DNA from 3 places in the Pseudarthrobacter sp. CCNWLW207 genome. Region 2 is predicted to be linked to each of the others. Evidence: riboswitches for the same ligand, from Rfam matches in the RefSeq annotation. Region 2 holds a riboswitch; each other region holds the start of a gene.

Region 1 (7,419 bases), on a different contig from region 2:
CGGCGCGGGAGAACTGCTCCGGGCACCGGGAGGTAACTTCTACGGAGTACCGCGGCTGCTGTTCGCCGGCTTGCCCCTGGAGGAAGGCGTGAAGAATCTGCCCCGCGACCCCCAGGCACTCCTGGACACCATTCGACAGCGAGGCAAACAAGGCAGGCCGGAAGCCGAAACGCTGGAAAGCATCGCCGCCGCCCTGCAGACCGGAGTCGTCCCGGCGGACCTTCGCGCTGCACTGTACAAAGCGGCCGCGCTCATTCCCGGAGTCACCGTCGTAGACAAGGAGGCGAACCTAGACGGCAAGGTAGGCACAGCGATCGGGATCGAGCATCCGGACAGGGAAACGCGGACGGACATCATCATTGATCCCGACACAGGGCTGCTGATCGGAGAACGAGTGGTCACGCTGACAGCTGGCGAGACCTTCCCAGCCGGAACAGCGACCGCTTGGACCTCGGTTGAGACCTCAGTGGTCAATTCCGCCCCGTAAGCAGGCGCCGATCAAATCTGCTTGAGCGCCTGTTCCAGGTCGCGGATGAGGTCGTCCGCGTCCTCAAGGCCCACGGACAGCCGCACCACGCCGTCGCTGAGGCCGATGGCGGCGCGGCCTTCGGGACCCATGGCACGGTGGGTGGTGGTGGCCGGGTGCGTGATGAGGGACTTGGCATCGCCCAGGTTGTTGGAGATGTCGATGATCCGCAGCGCGTCCAGCAGCGCAAAGGCGGCGTCCTTGCCGGAGCGGCCGTCCGTCGTCGCGAGCTCCAGGGTGAGGACGGTCCCGCCGGCCTTCATCTGCTTGGCCGCGAGCTCGTACTGCGGGTGCGATTTCAGCATGGGGTACTTGACCCAGCTGACGGCAGGCTGCTGTTCGAGCCATTCGGCCAGCCGCAGTGCCGTGGCTGAGGAGTGGTTCACGCGCAGGGCCATGGTTTCCAAGCCCTTGGTTAGTACCCAGGCGTTGAAGGCGGACAGCGACGGGCCGGTGTGCCGCATGAGCTGCTTGACCGGCCCGTCGATGAATTCCTTGGTGCCCAGGATGGCGCCGCCCATGACCCGGCCCTGGCCGTCGATGTGCTTGGTGCCCGAGTACACAATCACGTCCGCGCCGAGCTGGCCGCAGCGCTGCAGCAGGGGTGTGGCAAAGACGTTGTCGACGACGACGGTAGCGCCGGCGGCGTGCGCCAGTTCGCTGACCGCTGCGATGTCCACGATTTCCTGCATCGGGTTGGACGGCGATTCGAAGAACACTGCCGTGGTGGGCTCCGACAGGGCCGCGCGCCACTGCTCCAGGTCCGGTCCGTCGACGAACACCGTCTCAACACCCCAGCGGGGCAGGATCTCGTTCAGGATCACAAAGCAGGAGCCGAACAGTGAGCGGGCTGCCACTACGCGGTCGCCAGCGGCCAGCAGGGCACCCAGGGCGGTGAACACGGCGGACATTCCCGACGCCGTTGCGAAGCACGCCTCAGTGCCTTCGAGCAGGCGGAGCCGTTCCTGGAAGGTGGCCACGGACGGGTTGCCGTAGCGGGAGTAGACAAAGCGCTCGTCCTCGCCGGTGAAGGCGCGCTCCGCTGCGGCGGCGGACTCGTAGACGAATCCGGAGTTCAGGAACACCGGTTCGGTGGTCTCCTGGAAGTTGGTGCGGTCCAGCCCGCCGCGGACGGCCTGGGTGTCAGGGCTCCAGCCGGCGGCATCTTCGTTGAAGGTCACTTAGTTCTTTCCCAGGTTGGTTGGCAGGCCGCGGTTCTTCCAGCCGTTGACGGTGCGCTCGCCGTAGCGGTCCGGTTCGCCTTCGAAGCCCTCCAGGACGTTGTAGGAGGTGAAGCCGGCTTGGGTTGCGGCGATGGCAGCGGAGATGGAGCGCTGGCCTGAGCGGCAGATGAACAGGAGTTCGGTGCCGGTGTCCTCCGGCGCCTGCTGCCTCAGGTCGGTGAGGAACTCGGGGTTGGGAATGCCGCCGGGGAACGTCCACTGGATGAACAGGGGGTCGTTGTCGGTTGCCTTGGTGTCAGGGATGCCGATGTGCGCCCACTCACCCTCGGTGCGGACATCCACCAGGATGGCGCCCTGCTCCAGCTTGGTCCAGGCTTCCTGCGGGGTGAGGTCTCCGGCGTAGCTCACGCGTGGCCCTCGCCTTCGAACTCAAGGTCTTCCACAGCGGTGGCGACGGCGGCGTCCGCACTGGCGATGGCGGCCGGGAGGATGAGTGCCTGCGCCACAATCACCTGGCCGCCGTTGGACGTGGCAGCCGGGCTGCCATGCAGGACATAGCCTTCGGCCAGGGCGGTGGAAATCCGCTCACAGAAATTACGGTCGTCCGGGCCTGTGATGAGCCGGTACGACAGTTTTTCTTCAGGGGCAGGTGCGTCAGACACGACGGATCTCCTTCTCTCACGCTTGCAACTCGAATGTCGATATGCCGAGTATTCACCTGAGGCACCCCGCCGCGAAAGGGAGGGTTGCCGACCGGCCAGTCAGGGCTTGGCGCCGGTTCTCATTACTCCTCAAAAACGTAACACTTGGCCCGCCTGGCCGCACCGCCGCCGTCGTCATGTTCCGTAACCAACACGTGCTTCCGCGGCCGTCACCCGGACGGGACAATCAGTCCATGGGGAAATCTGGGCGGGGACTGGCTGTATTCGCGCGTTTGAGGACTGCCGCTGCATTCCTCGTACTGGCCACGGTGGCCACGGGGTTGAGTGGTTGCCGGGACGTCTTCGCGCCGCCGCCCTGCATGCCGCCCGCGTACACAGTCACGCCGTCGGAAGCCAAACCCGGTGAGCAGGTTACGGTCAGCGCGCAGGACACCAACTGCGATGCGCGCTACGGGCAGAACGCGCAGGTCCAGGTGACGGTGCGGGACGCCTTTGGATCGCTGATGCTGGAGGAACTCGCACCCATGAGCGACGACGGCGCGTTTACTTTCGTGTTCACCGTCCCGCCGGGCGCGGCTCCCGGCAAGGCGGCAGTGGGGGCGCACCCGTACAACCTGGATTGGTGCGACGACACCGGGGTTAACAACCGGGCCAGCGCGGGGACCGGGACGCTTGTCCTGGTCTCGTGTGCCGAGCGCCTGGTGCCGTTGCTAATACTGGCGGGTACCGGGGCCTGAGCAGCGGCGACGCCCGTGGGGACGGGCGTCAGGCCCTGAGGATGAGGGCCTCGCCCTGGCCGCCGCCGCCGCACAACGCCACGACGCCGATGCCGCCGCCCCGCCGTTTCAGCGCCAGGGCCTGGTGCAGGACCAGCCGTGCCCCCGAGGCGCCGACCGGGTGGCCCAGCGCGATCGCCCCGCCGTCGGCGTTGATCTTCTCCGCAGAAATGCCAAGGTCCTGGGCTGACTGGATGATCACCGAGGCGAACGCTTCGTTGATTTCCACCAAGTCCAGGTCCTCCACCGAAATCCCTTCTGCGCGGAGTGCTTTTTCGATGGCGCGGGACGGCTGCGAATGCAATGAGCCGTCCGGCCCGGCTGTCTGCCCGTGGGCGCCGATCTCGGCAATCCAGGTGAGCCCCGCCCGTTCGGCGGCCGCCTTGCTGGCCACCACGACGGCGGCCGCGCCGTCGGAGAGGGGAGAGGCGGAACCTGCGGTGATGGTGGCTGAGTCGGCCGTGGAGAAGGCGGGCTTAAGCGCCGCCAGGGCCTCCGCCGTCGTGCCCGGCCGGATCCCCTCATCGGCATCGACGGTGACGGCAGGGCCGCGGCGCTGCGGGATATCCAGGGGAACGATCTCTTCGGCGAGCAGTCCTGCATTCCGCGCTGCTTCGGCCCTCTGGTGGGAGCGGGCGGCAACTTCGTCCTGCTCCCCGCGGCTGATTCCGCGCTCGGCATTGCCGGCATCGGTGGCGGCGCCCTGCAGGATTCCGGAGATGGGATCCTGGAGGGCGTCGTGGTTCAGGGAATCCAACAGCGGGGTATCGCCGATGGCCACGCCGGTACGCAGGCGGGGCAGCAGGTGCGGGGCGTTGGTCATGGATTCCTGGCCGGCGGCCACGACGAAATCAGCCTCCCCGGCGCGGATCATCCGTGCCGCGTCGATCACGGCGGTCAGCCCGGAGAGGCAGAGTTTGTTGATGGTGACCGTGGGGACATCCCAGCCGATGCCTGCCCCCAGGCTTGCCTGCCGGGCCGGTCCCTGGCCGGCTCCTGCCTGGATGACCTGCCCCACGATTACCGCATGTACCTGCCCCGGCGCCACACCTGCGCGTTCCAGCGCATGGCGGATCGCATGTGCGCCCAGTTCGCTGGAGGAGAGGGAAGACAGGCTGCCGCGGAAACGGCCGAAAGGGGTGCGGGCACCTCCGAGGATGACGGCAGTGCGGTCCTCGTGGGCCGGGAAAGTGTTGGCCGTGGCGTCGTTGACCATGATGCTGCCTTTCGGTGGAGGCGAGGCTCGGGGCGACGTCTATGCGCGCCCGCGGTGCATTTTCCTCAAGCATGTCACGGGCGGTGCCGGTGCGGGAATGGAACGCAGGAAGGGCCGGGTGGTCCCCGGCCCTTCCAGTGCTGCCAGCCAGCCGGTCGCCTGCGCCCGCTTCTTCGGGACCGCAGGATCTAGGCGGGATGGACGTTGTCAGGTGGCTGTTTCGGCGGTGAGGCTGTTCACGTCGCAGCCAGGTGTGATGCCCTCGCCAGCACGGCGGCCATGAGCTCAGAGGTGGTTGCCAGGACGCGGGAGCCCCGGCACTGCGAGCAGCTGACGGCGGCCGCCAAAGTGTTCTTGCGCGCATCGAGAACCACCACCGAGTCCACCGCCAGGTAGGAATCGGTGTCACAGTCTGCGCGCCACGGCCGCCCGCCCCGTGGCTGGAAAGAATCCCGTGGCAGGTAAGTGCAGAAGGGTTTCTCCATGGGGCCTAGACCAGGCCGGGATAACTGGTCAGGATGTAATCAGCTGCTGCCGGGCCCTTCATGCGCAAGCCGTTTTGGTCGGGGTTGATCCGGCGGGACATGGCAGCCCAGAAAGTGGTTTCGGCGCGGGGGGTCTGCTGGTTGAGGAAACACCAGCTGGTGTAAAGGCCATACAGGGGATCGCGGGCAAGGGTGACATCAGGTTCACCGACGCACGTTGTAGCTTCGCGGAGGAATTTGTCGAACTGCGAATGTGCCATGATCGGCTTCTCTTTCGCCAGGTGCAGTTGGTGCCGCCGTTCGGCTACAGCAGCGCGAACCTCAACGCCGTGCACGTGGGCATTCAGGGGTATTCGTGTGCCAGGACGGAGTCCGGACTGGCTAAGAGTTTGATTTGGCTGGCCTGTCCAGCCAGCAACGCGGTCCCTTGTCTGAAACCCGCGCCTACATTTTGCTCTACAACGTAGACTTTACGCGTAGACTACGTATTAGGCAAGCGTCTTTATTTTTACTATCCCAGCCGACGCTACAACGCACAGGATGGAATCCCATGCCCTCCCCGAAGAGTCCGGAGAATGAAATGGCGAGCCCCAAGCCGCGCCTGAGCAGGGAACTGGTGCTCTCCGCGGCCTTGGAACTCGTGGATTCCGAGGGCCTCGACTCGCTGACGATGCGCCGCTTGGGGCAGGTGCTGGAACGCGATCCAATGAGCCTCTACCGCTACGCAGAGAACCGCGCCGCCCTGCTGGACGGGGTGTCCGAGATGGTCCTCAATGAGCTCGCCATCTTCCCGGCCGATCCCGACTGGAAGGCGCAGCTGCGCCGCATTGCCCACGACCTGCGGCTCCTGGCACTCCGCCACCCAAACGTTATTCCCCTGCTGGTGACACGGCCGCTCTCCACGCCCCTGGGCCTGCGGCCGTTGGGTACCGTGCGGCCATTGGAGCAGATCCTGGGCTTGCTGATCGACGCCGGGTTCACGCCCACGGATGCCTTGCACGTGTACCGGGCGTACTACGGCTTCCTCTACGGCCACATCCTCAACGAGCTCCAGGAGTTCATCGTGGACCCGGAGGAAAACGAAGCCCTCCTACGGCTGGGGCTGCACCGCTTGCCGGCCAAGGACTTCCCCCGGCTCCGGGCATTGGCGCCGGTCTTGGCTGATTACGACGGCGAGGCGGAACTCGACCAGGGGATCACCATTCTGCTGTCCGGGCTGGAGACGCAACTTTCCCGGGCAATCGCCGCAACACCATGAGCTTGCGGCGCCAATGAACTCGGCAGCGCGCCGTCGTACTACTCGAATGAAGCGCGACGGCGGTCGGACAGCCTTGTGTTCCAGACGTCCGGTTTGTTGACCTTGAAACGGCGCCCGGTCAGGGCGCGCGGCGTGAGCCGTACGTAGTGGTTCTTCGCGCCAGGGTGCCAGGGCTCCAGGTTGAGGTTGTCCACGGCGGCCTTGTCTTCCGGGTCCTCGATCACTTCAATGTCGCCGCGGGCCACCACGCTCCAGGCTGTTTCTGTGTGCGGGTCATAACCATCACATTCCAGCGCTGCCGGCTTCTCCGTCAGCGCTGCCCAAAGCTTGGTAACTCCGGAGGTCCGGAACACGAGGCTCCGGCGGTCCAGCACGAAATTCACCGGAAAGATCTCAGGATGGTCGTCCACGATGACGGCGATCCGCCCCAGGGTCTCATCGGCCAGCAGTTCCCAGCACTCGTCGAACGTCAATTTGTCATCAGGCACTTCGGTGGAGGTCATGGACCACACCCTACGGCTCCTGCGGCCGGTCCAAAAGGGGGTTGTGCCCGCCCGGTTGGGAGCTGCGCCCCGCTTCCGGCAGCGGCCGGTTCCGCGGGCGCGGCGGGGGAACCTGCAAAACGACGCAGGCTCCCCGCCGCATCCGAGGGTTAGAGCGTTGAGGTGTCGATGACGAACCGGTAGCGCACGTCGGACGCCAGCACGCGTTCGTAGGCGTCGTTGATCTTGCTCGCCGGGATGACCTCGATCTCGGCGCCGAGGTTGTGTTCGGCGCAGAAGTCGAGCATTTCCTGGGTCTCGCGGATGCCGCCGATCGCTGACCCGGCGAAGGAGCGCCGTCCCAGGATCAGTGAGAAGACGTTGACCGGGAGCGGCTCGGCCGGAGCGCCCACGTTCACCAGGGCGCCGTCGAGGGTCAGCAGCTGCAGGTAGGCGCTGATGTCGATCGGTGCGCTGACGGTGTTGATGATCAGGTCGAACGTGTTGGCCAGGTCCGTGAACGTGGTTTCGTCGCTTGTGGCGTAGTAGTGGTCCGCGCCGAGCCTCAGCCCGTCCTCCTGCTTTTTCAGCGACTGGGAGAGCACCGTGACCTCCGCGCCCATGGCATGCGCGAGTTTGACGGCCATGTGGCCGAGGCCGCCAAGGCCGACGACGGCGACCTTCTTACCGGGGCCCGCGCCCCAGTGCCGCAGCGGGGAGTACGTAGTGATGCCCGCGCACAGCAGGGGAGCGGCGGCGTCGAGCTCGATCCCTTCCGGGATGGTGACCACGAAGTCCTCGGTCACCACCACGTGCGTGGAGTAGCCGCC
Region 2 (7,419 bases):
CATAAGTCCTGTGCCCACGCCCTCCCGGGAAGCCCAAATCAGGAAAGAACCAGAAACTGCAGGCAAGATGGGAACATGCTGGTTCCCTCCCGCCGTCGGCTGCGGCTCGAAGTATGGATCGTCCTGGGCCTGTCGCTGGGGCAGTCCGCTGTCTACTCAGTGGTGCAGCTGCTGGATAAGATGACGCGCGCCCCGCTGGCTGAAGGTACCTCCACGCTTAACCGCTCACAGAGCACCCGCGAATACTTTGACCTCACCTACCAGCTGCTGGACATCATCTTCGCGTTGGTTCCGGTCTTGCTGGTCATCTACTTCCTCACTGACCACCGGCAGTCCACCTCCGGGGCCCCGCAGGGCGGCTCGGCGTTCCGGAAGCTCGGCTTCGACTTTGCCCGGCCCGGTCGCGACATGCTCCAGGGGCTGGGCCTCGCAGCGCTGATCGGCGTTCCGTCCCTCGGCCTATATGCTGCGGGCCGGGCCCTGGGCATCACCACCGCCATCATCCCCAGCGCACTGGATGCGTACTGGTGGACGGTGCCTGTGCTGATCCTGTCCGCCCTGCGGCATGCCGTCGTGGAGGAAGTCATTGTGGTGGGGTACCTCCTGAACCGCTTCGGCGCGTTCGGCTGGAGCGTTCCGCTGGCGATCTTCGCCAGTTCCATGCTGCGCGGCAGCTACCACCTCTACCAGGGCTTCGGGCCCTTCATTGGGAACGCTGTGATGGGGGTGGTCTTCGCCTGGCTGTACACCAGGACCCGGCGCGTTATGCCGCTGGTCATTGCCCACGCCCTGCTGGACATCGTGGCGTTTGTCGGCTTCAGCCTCTTTGGGAAGGCCGTCGGCCTCGGTTAGGCAGACTAAGGCCGGGGAAGTTAAACGGGGGAGTTAAAGGGATTCGGCCGCCATCGGTGGGTGGCATCGTTGGCACCCGCTGATGGCGGCCGAAGTATGTTGCCGGGCATGGTTGCCCGGCGGGCCGTGCTGGCCCGGCGGAAGAAAGCAATCAGATGGTGACTGCTCCGGAGGCGGTCTCGAACGTGACGGACAGGATGCCGGGGGTCCCGTGCGGAGCTACCCAGTCCACGGCGACGTCCTCAAGTGGCTTCTCCACCGGTTCGCCCAGCCATTCGGTCACCCGTGCAGCGGAACCGGCGATGGTCAGGCAGGACATCTTGACATTGCTGTCGTAGGCGTTGGACGGGTGGAGGGCGGGATCGCCTTCCCACTTGAGCATGTACGGGACCTGCGGGTCCGCGATCAGGCCCAGGATGCCGATCTGCTTCCAGACCAGTTCGCGGCCGTCGGGAAACTTGCGGTTTCCGTTGACCGCGGAGCGGCCGAGGCGTGCTTCGAAGGGGGCGAGGTCGTCAACTTCGACGCACCACCCCATCCAGCCGCCGCCGGCAGCGGAGCGTGCCCGGACTGCCTGTCCGAACGGTGCCTTGTCCGATGCCGGGTGGTCAAGCACCTCGACTACTTCCAGATATTTGTGCCCCGCGAGAGGGATGATCATGTTCCGGGTTCCGAAACGGGGGTGCACTCCGCCCTTTACGGCTTCAACGCCGAGGGCGGACGAAATACGTTCGGTGGTGGCAGCCAGGCCATCGTGTTCACAGGCGTAAGAGACGTGATCCATGCGCATGCCCTCATCTTGGCACTTTGTGATCGGGCTCTCAGCTAAGGGTATCCTTACCAACTTTGGGGTGCGTCACGAGTGGACATCGGGCTTTCCATCACCCCCGGGAAGAGCGCCGGGTGACCATGTTCGTCACAATGCTGTTGCGCGCCGTCGAACGGTTCCTACACTGAACGCAGGTCATGAGCGCCAGCGCCAAGCCCCGGCTCGCTGGCCGGCAACCCTCCATCCGCGGTGGGGTGCCCCGGGTGAGGACCTGGCTGCCCCGCAACGGCCGGGCGGCAAGCGCGGCCCGTGGTGCTCCCAGCATGCCGGGCCCATGTCAAAGGAGCCTTGAATGTCCGACGGATGGTCTTTTGAAACCCGCCAGATCCACGCCGGCCAGGAGCCGGACAGCGCCACAGGGGCGCGTGCCCTCCCGATCTACCAGACGACGTCGTTCGTCTTCCCGAGTGCCGAAAGCGCCGCCAACCGCTTCGCGCTCGCAGAATTGGCACCGATCTATACGCGGATCGGCAACCCCACCCAGGACGCCGTGGAGCAACGGATCGCCAGCCTGGAAGGCGGGTTGGCTGCCCTCCTGTTGAGCTCGGGGCAGGCGGCCGAAACCTTCGCCATCCTCAATATCGCCGAAGCCGGGGACCATGTGGTGGCAAGCCCCAGCCTTTATGGCGGCACGTACAACCTGCTGGGGTACACGCTGAAGAAGTTCGGCATCTCGGTGACGTTCGTGGAGGACCCGGACAACCTGGACCAGTGGCGCGAGGCCGTCCGCCCGAACACCAAACTGTTCTTTGCTGAGGTCGTGTCCAACCCGCGCCAGGATGTCCTCGATATCGAAGGGGTGTCCCGGACCGCCCACGAGGCCGGCGTTCCGTTGGTGGTGGACAATACGCTCTCCACGCCGTACCTCATACGCCCGCTGGAGTGGGGCGCCGATATTGTGGTCCACTCGGCCACCAAATACCTTGGCGGACACGGATCGGCGATCGCGGGGGTGATCGTGGACTCCGGCAACTTCGACTTCGGTCAAGACCCGGATAGGTTCCCTGGTTTCAACACCCCGGATCCCACCTACAACGGGCTGGTCTATGCCCGTGACCTTGGCGCCGGCGGCGCCTTGGGCGCCAACCTGTCCTACATCCTCAAAGCCCGCGTCCAGCTCCTCCGAGACCTCGGCTCCGCAGTATCGCCCTTCAACGCCTTCCTCATCGCCCAGGGCCTGGAGACGCTGAGCTTGCGGGTGGAGCGGCACGTTGAGAACGCCGTTGCGGTGGCGCAGTGGCTGGAAGCCCGTGACGACGTCGAGTCGGTAGCGTACGCGGGGCTGCCTTCGAGCCCCTGGTACGAGCGCGGACGCAAGTACGGCCCCAAGGGCACAGGAGCCGTGGTGGCCTTCAACCTGGCCGGCGGGGCCGAGGCGGGCAAGCGGTTTGTGGACGCCTTGGAGCTCCACAGCCATGTGGCGAACATCGGCGACGTCAGGTCCCTGGTCATCCACCCTGCGTCCACCACCCATAGCCAGCTCTCCCCGGAGCAGCAGGCAATTGCGGGCGTTACGCCGGGGCTGGTCCGCCTCTCCGTGGGCATCGAACACATCGATGACATCCTGGCGGACCTGGAGGCAGGTTTCCGGGCGGCCAAGGCGGCTCTCTAAGGCGGTTTCAGCGCCGGATTCCCGGCCCCGAGAGTCCGGCGCCCGGCAGGAGAGGCATTGTGGAGTCACAAACCAGTCACACTCTTAGCCAGATCCGGGGCTGGTTTCGTACACTCGGAGAAGGTCATGAGTGCCAGCGACAGCCCCGGCTTGCTGGCCGGCAACCCTCCTTTCGCGGCGGGGTGCCCCGGGTGAAGACCTGGCCTGCCGGTCATTCGACGGCGGGCAAGCGCGTAGAAAAGGTCTCCACATGACGATTACCGTCTCCCGTACCGCAGTACCCGAAAACGGCGTGGTCCGTTACGCCAGCATCGGCGGCCTTGAATTGGAAGCGGGCGGATACCTGCCCGAGGTCACGCTCGCCTATGAAACGTGGGGAACGCTCAATGAGGACGGCTCCAACGCCGTCCTCATTGAGCACGCCCTGACCGGCAGCACGCACGTGACACGCGGTGACAGCGACGAGCCGGGCTGGTGGGAGCAACTTGCCGGTCCAGGCGCGCCGGTGGACACGGACAGGTTCTTTGTGGTGTCCATCAACATTGTGGGCGGCTGCTACGGTTCCACCGGGCCGTCCTCGCCTGCTCCCGACGGCCGGCCCTGGGGTTCCCGCTTTCCGCTGGTGACCCTCCGTGACAGCACCGCCGCCGAGGCCCGGTTGGCGGACCAGCTGGGCATCCGGAGCTGGTACGCGGTGCTGGGCGGTTCCATGGGCGGTGCCCGTGCCTTGGAGTGGGCGCTCATTTGCCCCGAACGGGTGGAGCGTTGCGCCGTGATCTCGATCGGTGCCGCCAGCACCGCCGAGCAGATCGCCTTTGCGCAGGCCCAGACGCTCGCCATCCGCCAGGACGCCAACTTCAACGGTGGCGACTACTATGGAGGGCCTTTCCCGGAGGACGGGCTGGCCCTGGCGCGGCGGATCGCCCACATCACCTATCGATCAGCCCAGGAGTTCGATGGGCGGTTCGGGCGGACGGCCCAGACTCCCGAAACGCCGCTGCGGGCAGCCGCGCTGGGGGACCGTGGGCGCTACCAGGTGGAGAGTTACCTTGACCACCAGGGCAGCAAGCTTGTCCGCCGCTTTGATGCCAACAGCTACATCGCCATCACCGAGGCCCTCATGAGCCACGACGTCTGCCGGGGGAGGGGAACCCTCAGCGAAACCCTGGCGAGGGCGTCCGCAAAGTTCTTTGTTGCCGCGGTGGACTCGGACAGGCTCTACTTCCCGTCGCAGTCACAGGAGCTCGCTGCCGCGCTTCCGGGAGCCGTGGATGTCCACGTTATCGAAGCGCCCATTGGCCATGACGGCTTCCTGACCGAGATCGGCCAGCTGGGCAGCCAACTCCGGAAGAATTTCCTGGTCTGACCGGGCACCTCACGGCGCCACGAACGTTCCGGAAGCCTAGGAAGCCGGCTGGTCAGCCGTCCATGATTTCGGAGCGCCGCTTCATGTATTCGTCCACGGCCATCTCGCCGTTGCTGTACTGCTGGTCCAGTTCCGCGAGTTTGCGGGCCCGGTAGCCTTGGGGGGCCGACGGCGGCGGGGGAGTTGCAGGGGCGGCAGGCTTTTGGGGTGCCTCCGCTGCCTGTCCCGGCACAGGCTGGCCGTAGGGCGGGAACTGCTGGTCTGCGGGCGGCACTGGCATCATGGGCGGCAGCGGCTGGCTGGGCGGCAGGGGCTGCGGGCCGTTGATCTGGCGGAATCCGCCGCTCATGTAATCCTGCTGCGTGTAGCCGTCCCGCGGCTGGCGGCTCTGGGGCCCGGGGAACTGGCCCCCGCCCGGAAACTGGTCGGGGTAACGCCCGGAAAAGCTCTGGTCCTGGTTCCGCTTGTTGACGGATTTCCGGTACATCCGCATCGCCATCGGAATCAGGAACGACAAAATGATGATCCAGAAGAACAAGCTGTTCACGGTGTAACGCCTCTCATGTGTGTCCTTCCAGCTTAGCCCCGGACGGCACCCGGACCGCGGGGATGCCCAGGAAAGCCGCATACCTGTCCACGGCGTCGCCGATGGCAACGTCCAGCGCAGAGCCTGGTGCCGGATCGGTGGAGGCGAACAGCCGGATATCCAGTTCGCAGCGGCCCGAAAGCAGTGTGTGCCGCCAGGAGCCCGCCATCCGACCGTCCAGCAGCACCACGTGCATCAGGGCACCGTCGACAGGAAGCGCCGGGGCGGAGCCGCCCAGGTAGTGCCTTGTTGCGGAGTAGCCCATCACATATTCGTCGTAGCACTGGATGAGGTCGATCCGAGGTCCGCTGGGCTGGCTGCCGGTCTCGTCACCGGAGCCGCCAGGCCCGGCATTGTGATAGAACACCACGCCGTCAATCGCCGTTGTGCCGAGGGCCCCGGGATCCCGGTCCAGGGCAAGAAGCACGCCCTGCCGGACATCGGCCATCGTGAGCCCCGACCAGTCGGCGCAATCTTTGACCGTCGCGGGGCCGCGGCTCGTGAAATACCGCACGGCGAGTTCGGCCAGCGCGTTTTCCCGGGTGGGAACTTTCACAGGTCCCGCCGGGACCCGCTCGTCAAAGTGGGCGTAGGTCTGCTTCAGAGCACCGCCCCGGCTCCGCACCGGCGAACCACTCACCAGCACGCCGCTGATTTCGGCGTGCATGATCAGGTAGGCGAGTTCCAGTCCTTTTCCCGCGTAGCCGGCAGACTGAAGAGTGGCCGCGAGCTGTTCCCGGGTCTTGTGGTTTCCGCCGGCGACGGCCCTGGCCAGCACCTCCCCGCTCCGGGCGGCCACGGCGGCGTCGATGCCGGTGCGGCGGTACATGCCTGCATTGCCTTGGTGGAGCCGGGGCGCGGACAATGCCAGCAGCCACCGCAGATCGTCCCGGTGGACGAAATGCCAGGTGGGCCGGAGGATATGCGTGCGCAGGATCCGGCCGTCTGCTACGGCCTCCTCGACGTCCGCGGCCGTGGCGGCTGGTCCTCCATCGGTGGAACGGTCCAGGTCCCCGAAGGTGTGCTGCGAGGCGCGCTGCGCCAGGCTCCAGCGGGCGTAGGGAAATTCCTGTGCCTGCACGGCCAGCAGCTTGCGCAGGGCAGCCTCGGGAGATTCCGCGGCCGATCCCCGGAGCATCTGGGACCGGAGACGCAGCCGCACCACCGTATCCGGTTCCATGGCCATCCCCCGTTGCACCCTGCCGGCCCCGGGCCGTTCCGCCGCTAGTGCCGGCCCGCGTCGGTGGAACCGAGCGGACCTTCACCGGATCCCAAGGGGACGCCCGGACCGAACACGGGTCCCGGCGTCGGGCGCTTAGCGGTGATCCCATCGCCGGAGGAACGGTGACGGAGCCTCCGCACTACCCACGGCACAAAGTATTCGCGTGCCCACACAAGGTCCCCGGTGCGGGCCTCACGCCAGGTGCGGGGTGGCAGCGGCTTGGGCTGCAGCGGCTCCAGTGTATGGCTGACGTTGAGTGCGTCCAGGACCATGGCCGCGATGGTGTGGTGTCCCAGAGGAGAGAAGTGCAGCCGGTCCTCGTCCCACATCTGCGGGTCGCTGAGCTGCCGCAGGGACCACATGTCGGCGATGATGGCGTCATGCCGGGCCGCGACGGTCCGCAGGTTCTCGTTATAGATGGCCACCTTGCTGCGGACCCGGCCCAGGACTGACGACCCGGTGTCCGGGCCGTTGAAGAGCACCACCGTGGCTCCGCCCATGCCCAATATCTGCACCACAGAATCGAGCTTCTCCGCGAGGGCGTCGGGGTCGCCGCCGGGCCGGATGAGGTCGTTCCCGCCGGCCGACAGCGTCACCAAGTCAGGCTTCAGGGCAAGGCACGGTGCAAGCTGCTGGTCCACGATCTGCTGGAGGAGCCTGCCCCGCACGGCGAGGTTGGCGTAGGCGAAATCCTCCTGGCCCCGGCCCAGCTCCTCTGCTACCCGGTCAGCCCAGCCGCGGTAGCCACCGGGGCGGGACGGTTCGGGGTCGCCGATCCCCTCCGTGAAGGAGTCGCCCATGGCCACATAGCGGGTCCAGGGATGGGATTCCACAGCGGAAGGCGGGTTCTGCATGGCTTTGGCTTCACTCACGGTCCTATCCTGCCTGTTCGTTCTCAAGCTACGCCAACGTAGGTTGTTACCGTCGGGTAACTGTAAGAATGGAAACCATG
Region 3 (7,419 bases), on a different contig from region 2:
CAGGCCTGGCGGCGGGTGACATCATCCTGACAGCAGGCGGCCGTCCCGTCAGCAACGCTGAAAGCCTGCAGAAGCTGCTGTTCGCCGATGCTATCGGCCAGCCCCTGCGGATTGCGGTGCTGAGGGACGGCAAAGAAACTGACCTTGTTGCCGTGCCCGAAGAAATGGCGGCTAACGGGTAGTGGCCGCTACCGGCGCTTCTTCAGGTGCGCGACCGGATCCTGCGGGCCGTCAATGGGGCTCTTGGCCTTCTTTTCGGCGCGTTTCTCTTTGATGGTCTTGACCGGCTTCTTGGACAGATTCTGGTGAGGTGTCTTGTCAGGCATGGCGTGCTCCCTTATTAGGCGGGACGGCGTACGTCCCATCTCGTAAATTACGCCTGATTCGCCCTTAAGGAAATGCCCGGATTCAGTCCGGGACGGCGACGTCCGCGATGCCCACAAACCGGGTCCCAACGCCGTCGAACTCGCTGCGGACAAAGCCCGGACGTGGGGGCGGCAGCTCACTGGGAGCATGGTGACCGCAGCTGACATAGGTAAACTCGGGCCACCATTTCTTGGGCCGCGCCGCTTCCTCGTAGCCGCACACGGCACATTCCAGATGAACCCACACAGGACGCTTCCCGGTGCGGTTTGCCCTCGATTGGACAAGCCAGGGCGGCGGGTTGTCCAGGATTTCGCCGAGGTCGGCTTCCGTCAGCCATTTTGGGATGCCATGGCGTTGGGCCATCTCCAGGGGTACATCGAGGGCAATTGCCGCGTCACGTCTGCTAATCATCACAGTCAACGATACGGGACTGCGTTAGAGGCCGCCGCCGCCCACCAGGCAACCGGAAGCACAGAGTGCGCTGATTCAGCTAGGACGCAAGGGCGATGCCCACAGCAGCAGCGGCGAATCCCGCGAGTAGATTGGCCGCCACGTTCCAGGCTGCCGCGGCAATCCGGGATTCAGCCAGCAGCCTGATGGTGGCGGTTGTCCACGAACTAAAAGTAGTCAGGGCGCCGGCGAGGCCAGTTGCCACAGCGGCATGGAGGTCTTCGGGCAGTCCCAGCCGTCCTGTCATTCCAACGGAGAGCCCTATGATCAGGCACCCGGCTACGTTGACCACCAGGGTGGCCCACGGCCAGTGCTGCGGCGTCCGATCGGCGGCGTCCTTGGTGCGCGGTCCCGTGGAGGTAGCGGCGGGCCGATGAGCGAACCAGCTGTCCACGGCGAAGCGCAGCAGAGCACCGGCCACGCCGAAGACTCCTACCAGCATGGCGGCGATCACGCAGGGGCTCCGGAGCGGTCGGCCAGCACTTTGCCCGTCCTCCAGCCAGCGGCCGCGGCGCCGAACCCCAGCAGAAGTGAAAGGCCGAGGTACGCAATCCACACCAAGTGGAGGTTGGCACGGGAGAACTGATCCACCGCGAACACCACTGCGGAAAACGTCGTGAAGGATCCCAGCAGACCGGGCCCGAGCCCCGCCCGGAGCCAGAAAGCCGTGCGGGGCCTTGCGATCCAGAACGTAGTCAGGGCGGCCAGGACAAAGCTCCCGGCCACGTTGATGCCCAGCGTGGTCCAGGGCATCATTCCCGCGGCATCAGGGAAGGCCAGGCCCAGGCCGTACCGGAGTTCGGTCCCGAGGAGTCCGCCGCCGGCCACCGCCAGCCATGCACGCCAGCCAGGTGCCCCAGTGCCGGCCATTCAGCCGTTTCCGAGGACGCAGCCGGCGTGCGGCGCGTCGCTGTGCACCCACAAGGCCGAGGTGATTTCATCAGCGAGGTCATACTCCCGAGTCTTCCCCGCGGAGCTGATTCGCACTACAAGTGCCCCGCCGAATGGCTTGCGGCCCACTACCTCCACCTCGGCGTCGAGGTCGATTTCCTCGGCAGACAAGTACCGGAGCAAGTCAGGGTTCTCATCGCTGATTCGGGTGATCCGGCCGGTGTGTCCCTGATCCAATTCATTCATCAGGTGGGCGTGCGGCATCCGGACCGTGCCATCGGCGCCGGGGATGGGGTCGCCGTGGGGATCCCGAAGTGGATTTCCCAGTTTCGCCGCCATCCGCTCTATAAATGTGTCCGAGACGGCGTGTTCGAGATGCTCGGCCTCATCATGGACCTCATCCCAGCTGTAGCCAAGTTGTTGGACCAGATAGGTTTCGATCAGCCGGTGCCGCCTGACCATGGAGAGCGCAAGCCTCACGCCGGCGTCGGTGAGGGTGATTGCGCTGTACGGCTTGTGGTCCACCAGGCCCTGGTCCTTGAGCTTGCGGACCATCTCGGACACGGAGGAGTTTGCCACACCCAGCCGTTGCGCAAGTTGGGAGGAGGTAATGGGTTTGTCCTGCCACTCCGTGAAGGAGTAGATGACCTTGACGTAGTCCTCGATGGAGGAGGAGGGCGCGCTGGTCTTCACGACACCAAGCCTACCCGTTGCGCGGAGGGCGTCACGCTTTTGCGGCCCGCCATGTCAGGGTGAGGTAGGGCAGTCCCAGGCCCGCCCCGGGGGAGTGTCCCAGATGGTCGTGGAGGTACCAGTCCAGGTTCGCGAGGACCTTGGCGCGGGTGGTATCGCCGGAACGGAGGTAGTAGCTCCGCGACTTGGCAAGCTCCATGATCTCTGTCGTGGTGAGCGCGTCTTCCCAGCGGGTGACATGGCTTTCCAGCTCCACGAATTCCGGTCCCAAGGGCGGCTGGAAGTGCGGCCGGTAGACATCCCCGGCGTGCATGATGCGGGAAAGCCGGTGAACCCAAGGGACTGAAGTGTCCAACTGGTTCCAGATCAGCCCCAACCTTCCGCCGGCGCGGAGAACCCGTGAAAGCTCCGTACTGGCGGCCAGTGGATCGCACCAGTGCCATGCCTGCGCCACGCTGACGACGTCGAATGAGGACTCCGCGAATCCCGTCGCCTCGGCAGTGCCCACACTGGCCGCAACACCGGGGTGCAGGATCCGCAACTGGTCGAGCATGTCTGCGGAGGGGTCCACGGCGGAAACGGACAATCCGCGGTCGAGCAGCAGGACCGTGAATTTTCCGGTGCCGGCTCCCACGTCCAGGGCATCCCGGGCCCCCGCCGGAATAAGCCAGTCGGCCGAATCGCCGGGGTAACCGGGGCGCACGCGTTCGTAGTGTTCGCCTCCGTCCTGGAAGCTCTGACCAAGCTCCTGACGGCGTACGTCGTCAAGTTTGGGGCCACCCCGTGCCACGTGCAGCCTCCTTCGCCAGATGCCCTTGGGTATCCTTCGAATTTACCGCATGAGCCGGGTAACCCGGGTCAGTCGTCGATGCAGGGGGCAGCGCCTGCCGTGCCAGGCGTATTGGGTGCCCAGTCCGGGTATTTGCGGGTGTCGTTAGCCGGAACCCAGCGGCCCGAGTCAACCACATAGTCCCAGCCCAGGCCGGTTCGGCGGAGTTCCTCGATGCCAGCCAGCAGACGCTGGGCGTCTTCGAGGCGGGACCCAACGCCGAAGCTTGCCCGCAGGGAGCCGGACGGGAGGCCCAGGCGCTTCAGCAGGGGGTGGGCACAGAACCGGCCGTCGCGGAGGCCTACGCCGTGTTCTGCTGACAGGTAGGCAGCCACCAGGCCGGCGTCGTAGCCTTCCACCGAGAAGTTCACTACGCCGATGGTGTCGGTGTCCGGATCGGTGTCCTTGAAGATCTGGTGTACCGTCACGCCTTCGATCTTCTGCAGACCCTCCACCAGGAACGACCGGATAGCCGACTCGTGGGCGTGCCACCGGTCCTGATCCAGCGATGCGATGACCTGGGTGGCGCGAGCCAGTGTGGCGGCGCCCAGGACATTGGGCGAACCGCCCTCGTGCCGGGCTGGGCCGGTGGCCCAGCTGACGCCGTCGAGCCTGGCCTCCCGCACCGCGCCGCCACCGGCAAGATGCGGCGTGCCCGCGTCGAGCCAGTCCGACCGCCCCACGAGGACGCCTGCGCCGAAGGGCGCGTAGAGCTTGTGGCCCGAGAAAGCGAGGTAGTCGACGTCGTCGGCGCTGATGTTGATCCGGCGATGCGGCGCGAGCTGCGCGGCATCGACGACAATCCGGGCGCCGTGCTGGTGGGCAAGGGCGGCGAGGGCACGGATGGGCAGGATTTCGCCGGTGACGTTGGAGGCGCCCGTGACGGCGAGCAGGCTGATTCCGCCCTGTTCCAGTTCGGCACCGAGGGCCTCGATGGTGCCGGCCACGGTGTCGGCCGCAACGACGCTGCGGTGCGGGACGCCCTGCCACGGCAGGAGGTTGGCGTGGTGCTCGATGTCGAGGTACAAAACCTCCCCCGTGGGGCGGCCGTCCGCGGACGGAAGGCACCCGGCGAGGAGGTTCAGGGAGTCCGTGGTGTTCCTGGTGAAGATGACGGAGTCACCGAGCCGGCCTCCCACGAAGTCACGCACGATGTTCCGGGCGTTCTCGTAGACGGACGTGCTGATCTGGGATGCGTAGCCGGCGCCGCGGTGGACGCTTGCGTAGAACGGCAGGATCTCGTTGAGGTAGGCGGAGACAACCGAGAGGGCCGGGGCGGAGGCGCCGTAGTCCAGGTTGGCGTAACGCACGTGGCCGCCCTGGATCAGCGGGGCCTGGATTTCGGCGCCGGTGACGGCGGAAAGCGGCCGTCCGGCAACGGCGAGCCGTTCGCTGAACAGGGCTGCGGTGTCGTTTGCGGCCAGGGTACGGACGGCGGAGTTGGGGGAGACGGTGGCTGTTGTCACAGAGACCTCACTTTAGAGGGACTCCCTGTCCCGGGAATCCGCGCTTGCCGGGTCCGTTCCGGACCGGCCTGGTCGTCACCCGGGGCACCCCACCGCGAATGGAGGGTTGCCGGCCAGCAAACCGGGGTTTCGCGCTGGCACTCGTGACCTGTTAAGAGCGTAGAACATGGGCGGGGCGGGCAGGAAGCCCGTCCGAATGTTAAGGCTTTTGTTACGCGCGGATGGAAATACCCATGGTTATCCGAAGATACGACGGCGGACGCCCCCATCAGGAGGCGTCCGCCGTTGATAATTCGGCACTTGGGCTGCTAGAGGAGGTCGTCCAGGTCGGGGTTGAGCCGTTTGAGGACTTCCGAATGCAGGATGGAGTTCGTCGCCAGCGCGTTGCCGCCAAACGGACCGTCTTCACCCTCGAGGGAGGTGAAGCGGCCGCCGGCCTCCACCACGATCGGGACCAGTGCCGCCATGTCGTAGAGATTCAGCTCCGGCTCACACGCGATGTCCACGGAGCCTTCGGCCACCATGCAGTAGGACCAGAAGTCGCCGTAGGCACGCGTGCGCCAGACGTCTTCGGTGAGCCCAAGGAAGTCATGCAGGTTCCCGCGGTCCTTCCAGCCGCTCAGGCTGGAGTAGGACAGGGAAGCGTCCGAGAGTTTCGACACGTCCGAGACCTTCAGCCGGGTGGCCGCAGCGAGTGACCGGCCCATGTAGGCGCCTGCGCCCTTGGCAGCCCACCAACGCTTGCCCAGGGCAGGGGCACTGACGACGCCGACGACGGGCTCTCCTTCGTCCACAAGCGCAATCAGTGTTGCCCACACCGGTACGCCACGGACAAAGTTCTTGGTGCCGTCGATGGGGTCGATGATCCAACGCCGGGAGCCATGGCCTGAACTGCCGAATTCCTCGCCCAAGACCGCATCGCGGGGGCGGGAACGGGAAAGCTGGCCACGGATGGCTTCTTCGGCGGCCTTATCGGCATCAGTGACCGGGGTCAGGTCCGGCTTGGTCTCGACGTGGAGGTCCAGTGCCTTGAAGCGGCTCATGGTCTGGTCGTCCACGGAATCGGCCAGCACGTGGGCCAGGCGCAGGTCGTCGTTGTAGCTCGAAGCGGGTTGGATCATGGTTCCAAACTACCGTCAAAGCGCCGTGTGGTTGGGGACCCCGGCTTCGGGCGGCGTCCTGAACAGCCTGGGCGCTGCTCCCAGCCGGCCGGGCGGGTCAGTTGACGCTGCCCAATTCCTTGGTTTCCTGCCCCTCCATGCGGGGATCGGTGCCGAGCAGGCGACGGAGGGACGCGAGCCTGGCGGGTCCGGTTGGGCCCGCATGGCCTTCGGCAACCCAGGAGTCCAGGCCGCAATTGACTGCGCTGGCATTGTGTTTGCAGCCGCGCTCGCACGCATCCGTGCCCGGTTCCAGGTCCGGAAAGGAGCGGAGGATGCGGTCTGCGTCGACATGCGCCAGTCCGAAGGACCGGATGCCGGGGGTGTCGATGATCCAGCTTCCAGCAGGGGCGTCGGCCAGCTTAAGGGCCAGGGCCGAGGAGGACGTGTGGCGTCCGCGGCCTGTCACGGCGTTGACTCCGCCAGTGGCTCGCTCGGCTCCGGTCAGGGCGTTCACCATGGTGGACTTGCCTACGCCTGAGTGCCCCAGCATCACCGTGACCTTGCCATCGAGGTAGGCCCGAAGCTGGGCGACGGCATCGCTGTCGAGGCGCGCCGAGAGCCCGTCGTCGGAGCGGGCATCGATGCCGGATGCAGCGGCGTCGGCCGTCCGGCTGATGATGACCGGGAAGTCCAGGTGCTCGTAGTTCGACAGAAGTTCGGCAGGGTCTTTGACATCGGCTTTCGTGACCAGCAGGATCGGCTCGATGCCGGCGTCGTAGGCGGCGACGAGTGCACGGTCAATGAAGCCGGTGCGTGGTTCGGGATTGGCCGCCGCCACCACAACAACGAGCTGGTCGGCGTTGGCCACGACTGCCCGTTCAACGGGGTCGGTATCATCGGCGCTGCGCCGCAGGAGCGTCCTGCGGTCCTGGATCCGGACCAGCCGGGCCAGCGTGTCCGGTTCCCCGGAGACATCTCCCACCAATGAAACGAAGTCGCCAGCGACCACGGGGGACCGGCGGAGTTCCCGTGCCCGTGCGGCGATGATGGTGCGTTCTTCCCCTGAATCTTCGCCGACCACCGCTGTGTATCGGCCGCGGTCCACGGTAATGATCCGTCCTGTCACGGCATCATCGTGGCTGGGGCGGTCCTTCGTGCGGGGTCGGGAACCCTTCTTGCTGGGGCGGATCCGGACGTCGGATTCGTCCCAGGAGTCAGTGCTGCGTGCCACTATGCGTTACCAGCGGGTCCCGGCGTACCAGGTTCCTGGCCCTGCGCGATCATGTTTTCCCACAGCCGCGGGAAATCGGGCATGGTCTTGGCCGTGGTGGCGATGTCTTCTACTTCTATGCCCTCCACTGCGAGGCCCAGTATCGCCCCTGCAGTTGCCATTCGATGGTCCGCATAGCTGTGGACGACGCCGGAATGCAGCTTGGCTGGGCGGATCACCAGCCCGTCGCTGGTTTCCTCGGCGTCGCCGCCCAGCCGGTTGATCTCGGCGACCAGGGCGGCGAGCCGGTCAGTCTCATGGCCGCGGAGGTGTGCGATGCCGCTGAGCCGGGAGGGGCCGCTGGCAAGCGCGCAGAGCGCCGCGACAGTGGGGGCAAGCTCACTGGTTTCA

The links. Region 2 has a riboswitch for S-adenosylmethionine ahead of V9L17_RS19755 (bifunctional o-acetylhomoserine/o-acetylserine sulfhydrylase). Riboswitches for the same ligand answer to the same signal wherever they lie in the genome.
Region 1: linked by a shared signal. The riboswitch ahead of V9L17_RS15010 (DUF1737 domain-containing protein) and the one ahead of V9L17_RS19755 (bifunctional o-acetylhomoserine/o-acetylserine sulfhydrylase) in region 2 are both predicted to bind S-adenosylmethionine.
Region 3: linked by a shared signal. The riboswitch ahead of V9L17_RS07815 (aminotransferase class V-fold PLP-dependent enzyme) and the one ahead of V9L17_RS19755 (bifunctional o-acetylhomoserine/o-acetylserine sulfhydrylase) in region 2 are both predicted to bind S-adenosylmethionine.

Annotation. Positions count from the first base shown of each region.
Region 1 is NZ_JBBCBS010000008.1:67,874-75,292, forward strand. It holds gene V9L17_RS14995 (CU044_5270 family protein) at 1-487, shown strand, start outside; gene V9L17_RS15000 (O-succinylhomoserine sulfhydrylase) at 499-1,707, opposite strand; gene V9L17_RS15005 (rhodanese-like domain-containing protein) at 1,708-2,118, opposite strand; gene V9L17_RS15010 (DUF1737 domain-containing protein) at 2,115-2,372, opposite strand; SAM riboswitch class IV at 2,386-2,499, opposite strand; gene V9L17_RS15015 (hypothetical protein) at 2,606-3,109, shown strand; gene V9L17_RS15020 (acetyl-CoA C-acyltransferase) at 3,138-4,364, opposite strand; gene V9L17_RS15025 (hypothetical protein) at 4,601-4,849, opposite strand; gene V9L17_RS15030 (hypothetical protein) at 4,855-5,109, opposite strand; gene V9L17_RS15035 (TetR/AcrR family transcriptional regulator C-terminal domain-containing protein) at 5,400-6,107, shown strand; gene V9L17_RS15040 (pyridoxamine 5'-phosphate oxidase family protein) at 6,146-6,610, opposite strand; gene V9L17_RS15045 (NAD(P)-dependent alcohol dehydrogenase) at 6,760-7,419, opposite strand, start outside.
Region 2 is NZ_JBBCBS010000016.1:43,922-51,340, reverse strand. It holds gene V9L17_RS19765 (CPBP family intramembrane glutamic endopeptidase) at 76-852, shown strand; gene V9L17_RS19760 (VOC family protein) at 1,004-1,642, opposite strand; SAM riboswitch class IV at 1,815-1,930, shown strand; gene V9L17_RS19755 (bifunctional o-acetylhomoserine/o-acetylserine sulfhydrylase) at 1,974-3,293, shown strand; SAM riboswitch class IV at 3,416-3,531, shown strand; gene metX (homoserine O-acetyltransferase MetX) at 3,544-4,659, shown strand; gene V9L17_RS19745 (hypothetical protein) at 4,712-5,206, opposite strand; gene V9L17_RS19740 (winged helix DNA-binding domain-containing protein) at 5,220-6,425, opposite strand; gene V9L17_RS19735 (SGNH/GDSL hydrolase family protein) at 6,470-7,321, opposite strand; gene V9L17_RS19730 (alpha/beta hydrolase) at 7,417-7,419, shown strand, end outside.
Region 3 is NZ_JBBCBS010000003.1:453,475-460,893, forward strand. It holds gene V9L17_RS07780 (S1C family serine protease) at 1-182, shown strand, start outside; gene V9L17_RS07785 (hypothetical protein) at 189-326, opposite strand; gene V9L17_RS07790 (hypothetical protein) at 409-777, opposite strand; gene V9L17_RS07795 (fluoride efflux transporter FluC) at 857-1,270, opposite strand; gene V9L17_RS07800 (fluoride efflux transporter FluC) at 1,267-1,686, opposite strand; gene V9L17_RS07805 (metal-dependent transcriptional regulator) at 1,687-2,400, opposite strand; gene V9L17_RS07810 (class I SAM-dependent methyltransferase) at 2,432-3,190, opposite strand; gene V9L17_RS07815 (aminotransferase class V-fold PLP-dependent enzyme) at 3,259-4,695, opposite strand; SAM riboswitch class IV at 4,731-4,844, opposite strand; gene hisN (histidinol-phosphatase) at 5,004-5,816, opposite strand; gene rsgA (ribosome small subunit-dependent GTPase A) at 5,914-7,029, opposite strand; gene aroA (3-phosphoshikimate 1-carboxyvinyltransferase) at 7,029-7,419, opposite strand, start outside.